One region of the Streptomyces sp. NPDC050211 genome, then DNA from elsewhere that is predicted to be linked to it. Evidence: riboswitches for the same ligand, from Rfam matches in the RefSeq annotation. Region 1 holds a riboswitch; the other holds the start of a gene.

Evidence for each region. Region 1 has a riboswitch for S-adenosylmethionine ahead of AB0I98_RS33310 (aminotransferase class V-fold PLP-dependent enzyme). Riboswitches for the same ligand answer to the same signal wherever they lie in the genome.
Region 2: it holds a riboswitch for S-adenosylmethionine, as region 1 does, so the genes downstream of both, thrC (threonine synthase) here and AB0I98_RS33310 (aminotransferase class V-fold PLP-dependent enzyme) in region 1, are expected to answer to the same signal.

What each region holds. Positions count from the first base shown of each region.
Region 1 covers NZ_JBFALC010000043.1:63,061-66,266, forward strand. The annotation lists gene AB0I98_RS33305 (glycerate kinase) at 1-491, shown strand, start outside; gene AB0I98_RS33310 (aminotransferase class V-fold PLP-dependent enzyme) at 446-1,813, opposite strand; SAM riboswitch class IV at 1,945-2,061, opposite strand; gene trpD (anthranilate phosphoribosyltransferase) at 2,139-3,203, opposite strand.
Region 2 covers NZ_JBFALC010000011.1:134,183-137,388, forward strand. The annotation lists gene AB0I98_RS14555 (cold-shock protein) at 77-283, opposite strand; gene AB0I98_RS14560 (MoaD/ThiS family protein) at 692-967, opposite strand; gene thrC (threonine synthase) at 1,065-2,348, opposite strand; SAM riboswitch class I at 2,367-2,524, opposite strand; gene AB0I98_RS14570 (glucosyl-3-phosphoglycerate synthase) at 2,683-3,206, shown strand, end outside.

The DNA of each region.
Region 1 (3,206 bases):
TCACCCGCGACCTGGCCGTCACCGGCACCGATCTGTACGGCGGTCCCGGCACCGGCGCCTCCGGTGGCCTGGGTGCCGGTCTCGCCGCACTCGGCGCCCGTCTGCTGCCCCGCTTCGACGTCCTGCTCGACCACCTCGACCTGGACGCCCGGCTGGCCCGCGCCGACCTGGTGGTCACCGCCGAGGGCGCCCTGGACCACCAGACGCCGCGCGGGAAGGTCCCCGCCGAGGTGGCACGGCGGGCCAAGCTGCACGGACGCCCGGTGCTCGCGCTGGCGGGCACCCTCGGCGAGGGCGCGCACGAGGTGCCGGGCGTGGACGCGTGCAGCGGGATCCTGCCGGCGCCGATGGCTCTGGCCGAGGCCCTGGTGCGGGCCTCGGAACTGCTCACCGACGCCACCGAGCGCGCGCTGAGGATGATCCTGCTGGGCGCCCGGCTACCGGTTCACGCGGAGGTGTCGGGAACGCAACGCCCGTCCTCCGTACGGTAGTTCCACTGGGCGCCGTCCCGCACGAGCTCCTTGACGGCCGTCACGAAACGCTCGACATGCTCGTCCGGCGTGCCCGCGCCGAAGCTCACGCGGATCGCGTTGAGGGACTTCTCGCCGGGCGCGGCCTCGGGGGCGCCGCACTCGCCCTGGGTCTGCGGGTCGCTGCCGAGCAGGGTGCGGACCAGGGGGTGGGCGCAGAACAGGCCGTCGCGGACGCCGATGCCGTACTCGGCGGAGAGGGCGGCGGCGAAGTGCGAGCTGTTCCAGCCGTCGACGACGAAGGAGATGACGCCGACGCGGGGGGCGTCGTCGCCGAAGAGCGAGAGGACGCGCACGTCCGGGACCTCGGCGAGGCCTTCCCTGACCTGCGCGATCAGGTGCTGCTCACGGGCCACCAGGGTGTCGAAGCCCGCCTCCGTCAGGGCCTTGCAGGCGGAGGCGATGGAGTAGGCGCCGATGACGTTCGGGGAGCCCGCCTCGTGCCGGGCGGCCGTGTCGTGCCACTCCACGTCCACTCCCCCGTCCGCGCGCCGGGTGACCTTCCGGCTGGCACCGCCGCCCGCGAGATACGGCTCGGCCGCACGCAGCCAGTCGGCCCGGCCGGCCAGGACGCCGGAGCCGAAGGGGGCGTACAGCTTGTGCCCGGAGAACGCGACCCAGTCGACGTCGAGGTCCTGCACGGACACCGGGTGGTGCGGGGCCAGCTGAGCGGCGTCCAGGACGATCCGTGCGCCGTGCGCGTGCGCCACCGCGGCCAGTTCTTGTACGGGCCACAGCTCGCCGGTGACGTTCGAGGCGCCGGTGACACAGACCAGTGCCGGGCCATCGAGGTCCCGCTCGGCGAGGGCGCGCTCCAGGGTCTCGACGGCCTGGCGCGGGGTGCGGGGTGCGTTGAGGTAGCTGACGTGGGCGTCCTGCCACGGCAGCAGCGAGGCGTGGTGCTCGGTCTCGAAGACGAAGACCTGGCAGTCGGCGGGGAGCGCGGCGGCGAGCAGGTTGAGCGAGTCGGTGGTGGACCGGGTGAAGACCAGCTGGTCGTCGGCGCGGCAGTCGAGGAACTCGGCCACCGTGGCGCGGGCGTTCTCGAAGAGGTCGGTCGACAGCTGGGAGAGGTAGCCGGCTCCGCGGTGCACGCTGCCGTAGTACGGCGCGTACGCCGCCACGTCGTCCCAGACGCGCTGGAGGGCGGGGGCGCTGGCCGCGTAGTCGAGCGCGGCGTAGGTGACCTCGCCGCCGGTGACGAGCGGGACGGTGACATCCCGGCCGAGAACGGGCAGCGGGGCACAAACGGATCGGTCGAGGGCAGCGGTGGAGACAGACATGACGGAACTCCCGTGAGGGTGGGCGAGAAGAGAAGAAGGGTGTGCGGAGGCGGGGCTCGGCGGCCCTATCGCATTCGCTTGCTCACGGAAGACTCCCTCGATCGACCCAGGACCCCTGGTGTATCGCGAGGGGTCCGCGCTTGCCGTGAGCCTTGCTGCACACGGCCTGGTCTTCACCCGGGGCACCCCGCCACGGACGGAGGGTTGCCGGACAGTCGGCCGGGGCCTCATGACTGTCACTCATGACCTGGGCAGGAAATTACGTCAAATGATCGACGTCCCGCAACCCGTGTCCGGATCGCGGGACGTCTCCTCGCGCTTCGCGCTACTTGTGGCTCGCGGCCACCCAGCGCTCCAGCGTCAGCTTCGCCGCCCCGGAGTCGATCGACTCCGCCGCCTTCTCCATCCCGGCGCGGATCTGCTCGGCGAGCGGGGCACCGGTCGGATCCAGGGCCACCAGGGCGGCCGCCGAGTTCAGCAGTACGGCGTCCCGCACCGGGCCCGTCTCGCCGTCCAGGAGGCGCCGGGCGACCTCGGCGTTGAAGGACGCGTCGGCGCCGCGGAGGGCCTGCACCGGCACCAGTTCGAGGCCGACGTCCCGCGGGTCGAAGGACTCCTCGGTGACCTTGCCGTCGCGGACGATCCACACCCGGGAGGTGGCCGTCGTGGTCAGCTCGTCCAGGCCGTCGTCGCCGCGGAACACCAGGGACGAGTTGCCGCGCTCGGCGAAGACGCCGGCCACGATCGGCGCCATGCGGAGGTCCGCGACGCCGACGGCCTGCGCCCTCACCTTGGCCGGGTTGGTCAGCGGGCCCAGGAAGTTGAACGTCGTCCGGATCCCCAACTGGCCGCGTGCCGCTGCCACATGACGCAGCGCCGGATGGAACTTCACCGCGAAGCAGAAGGTGATCCCGGCCTCCTCGGCGACCTCTGCGACCCGCTGCGGCGTCAGCTCCAGATTGACGCCGAGCTTCTCCAGGACGTCCGAGGCCCCGGACGCCGAGGACGCGGCCCGGTTGCCGTGCTTGACGACCTTCGCGCCGGTGCCGGCGACGACGATCGAGGACATGGTGGAGATGTTCACCGTCTTGGCGCCGTCACCGCCCGTGCCGACGATGTCGACCGTGTGCCCCGGCACCTCGATCACATTCGCGTGCTCGTACATCGTCCGCACGAGCCCGGCGATCTCCTCCACGGTCTCGCCCTTGGCACGCAGCGCCACCGCGAACCCGGCGATCTGCGCGTCGGTCGCCTCACCACGCATGATCCGGTCCATCGCCCAGGCCGTGTCATCGGCACTCTGGTCACGGCCCTCCAGCAGCCCGTTCAGCACCTCGGGCCAGGAACGGCCCGCCGCGATGTCGCCTCCAGCGGGGGTCACAGCGCTCATAGC
Region 2 (3,206 bases), on a different contig from region 1:
GGCTCGCAACCCATGACTCCCCATGGGAAACGAGCCCTCCGAAGAAGAACGTCGCTGCAGTCAGTCGGCGCGTGCTTCAGCTGGTCGCGAGACGGACCATGTCCGCCTGCGGCCCCTTCTGGCCCTGCGAGATCTCGAAATCGACTCGCTGACCTTCTTCCAGGGTGCGGTAGCCGTCCATCTGAATCGCGCTGTAGTGGACGAATACATCCGCACCACCGTCGACCGCGATGAAGCCGTACCCCTTCTCCGCGTTGAACCACTTGACGGTGCCCTGAGCCATGCCTAACTCCCCTATTACTGGCCCTTGCACAGATCCACACTTCGCGGATCCGGGTCAGACCTCACCCCCCACGGTTGGGGGCGTGCGCCGGAACGCGTCGACCGCGGCTGAATGTATCTGTCCAACTGCCGTCTGCAACAGGTCAGTCGGACGAGAAATCTGGGCGCGACCGATCGGTGAAATGCGGAGAATTTGTGTAAATCCAGGGCAACTCGGACCCAATAAAAGGAGCGAATGACGCAAAAGGCCCGCGTACTTTGGCTACTTCTTGTCGGCCGTGCGGGCGGAACTCATATGCGCCCGGCATGAAAGCGCGAGCAGGTTCCCCAACTGTACCGTGCTCAACCATAGAGAATGGCCCCCTCCGCTTCTCTCACGGAGGGGGCCATTCGATGAACAATGCGTGATTCAGCCGCCCGCGACCGCCGGAATGATCGAGACACCGGCCCCGTCCGGCGTCGCCGTCTCCAGCCCCTGCTCAAAACGGACGTCGTCGTCATTCACGTACACGTTGACGAACCGCCGCAGCTTCCCCTGGTCGTCGAGGATGCGGGCGGCGATGCCGGTGTGGTTCTTCTCCAGGTCGGAGATGACGTCGGCGAGGGTCGCACCCTCGGCGGAAACCTCGGCCGCACCGCCGGTGTAGGTGCGCAGGATGGTAGGAATGCGGACGCTAACGCTCATAACTTGAACCTCCGGTCAGTACAGCGCCCCTTCAGGGGCGCGGGGAACTGCGCGACCAGCCCCCACCGGCCCGCAGACGAAATCAATGAGACGGGCCCTACCCCAGACCCGCTTCCCGGAACGAGTCCAGGCTGGGCCGAATCGTCGCAGTCAGCCCCGTACCGGCAACCGCGTCAAGAGTCTTGAGACCATCACCGGTGTTGAGGACGACCGTGGTCTTCGTGGGGTCGAGGACACCGTTCTCGATCAGCTTGCGCGCCACACCCACGGTCACGCCGCCGGCGGTCTCCGCGAAGATGCCCTCGGTCCGCGCAAGCAACTTGATCGCATCGACGACCTGCTCGTCGTTCACGTCCTCCACCGCACCGCCGGTACGGCGAGCGATGTCCAGGACATAAGGACCATCCGCCGGGTTGCCGATCGCCAGCGACTTGGCGATCGTGTTCGGCTTCTGCGGCCGGACGACGTCGTGCCCGCCCTTGAAGGCGACGGACACCGGCGAGCAGCCCTCGGCCTGCGCGCCGAAGATCTTGTACGGCTTGTCCTCGACGAGCCCGAGCTTGATGAGCTCCTGCAGACCCTTGTCGATCTTCGTGAGCTGCGAGCCGGAGGCGATGGGGACGACCAGCTGGTCGGGCAGCTGCCAGCCGAGCTGCTCGCAGATCTCGTACGCCAGGGTCTTGGACCCTTCCGCGTAGTACGGCCGCAGGTTGACGTTGACGAAGCCCCAGCCCTCGCCGGCCGGGTCGCCGATCAGCTCGGAACAGAAACGGTTGACGTCGTCGTAGTTGCCCTCGATACCGACGAGCTCACCGCCGTAGACCGCGGCCATGACGACCTTGCCCTGCTCCAGGTCGTGCGGGATGAACACGCAGGAGCGGAAGCCGGCCCGGGCGGCGGCGGCACCGACGGCGCCGGCGAGGTTGCCCGTCGAGGAGCAGGAGAGGGTGGTGAAGCCGAAGGCGCGCGCGGCCTCCAGGGCCTGGGCGACGACCCGGTCCTTGAAGGAGTGCGTCGGGTTGCCGGAGTCGTCCTTGATGAAGAGCTTGCCGGCGTCGACACCCAGCTCGCGCGCGAGGTTGTCGGCCTTGACGAGCTTGGTCCAGCCCGGGTTGATGTTGGGCTTGTCGGCCACGTCCGCGGGGACGGGCAGCAGCGGTGCGTACCGCCAGATGTTCGCGGGTCCCGCCTCGATCTGCTTGCGGAGCTCTTCGGCGTCGTAGGCCGAGAAGTCGTAGGCGATCTCGAGCGGGCCGAAACACTCCTCGCACGCGAAGACCGGGCCGAGGGGTACTCGGTGACCGCATTCGCGGCACGAGAGCGCCGCGGCGGGGCCGAGGTCGACGGTGTGGGTGGTGCTTGCAACTGTCTGCGCAGCCATGTGAGGCGAGGCCCTTTCTCCTCATCTTCCTCACGACGCATCTCGCCGTGAGACGGATTTGGCACCTTCCCTAGCCGGGAGCCTCGCGGAGAACGATCAACACTGATCTACGAGTACCGACTGGAGGGTTGCCGGGGCTTCAACGGGCCGTATCCCTCTGCCCCTCTGGATGAGCGGTATTTAGTTGTAGACGCAAACGACCCCCGACATGCGATGGTCATCAGCGTTGTTCAAGACTGTAACCGAAGGCCAGGACAGTTGAGATAGTCGTCCGAACCGCGAGATGGATCACACACCTCTAGTCGTGATCCGCGACAGTGAGGAGCCGCTTACTGTGCTGGAAGAAGTCGAGCGCTGGTTGAGCGCACGCTCCTGGTCCCTGACCGATCGCCCGCTCCACAAGATCCTGGCCGCGAAACGCGCCACGGGCCAGACCGTCAGTGTCGTGCTGCCCGCGCTCAACGAGGAGGAGACGGTCGGCGAGATCGTCGCCGTGATCCGTCACGACCTCATGCACCAGGTCCCGCTCGTCGACGAGATCGTCGTCGTCGACTCGGGATCGACCGACCGCACCTCCGCGGTGGCCGCCGCCGCGGGTGCTCGGGTCGTCCACCGCGACGACATCCTGCCGCGCATACCGGCCGTCCCCGGCAAGGGCGAGGTCCTGTGGCGCTCGCTCCTCGTCACCAGCGGTGACATCGTCTGCTTCATCGACGCGGACCTGAAGGAGTTCAAGTCGGACTTCGTCTCCGGCATCGTCGGCCCGCTGCTCACCGACCCGGAGGTCGACCTCGTCAAGGGGATGTACGACCGTCCGCTCGGCGGCGCGGCAGGCCAGGGCGGCCGGGTGACGGAACT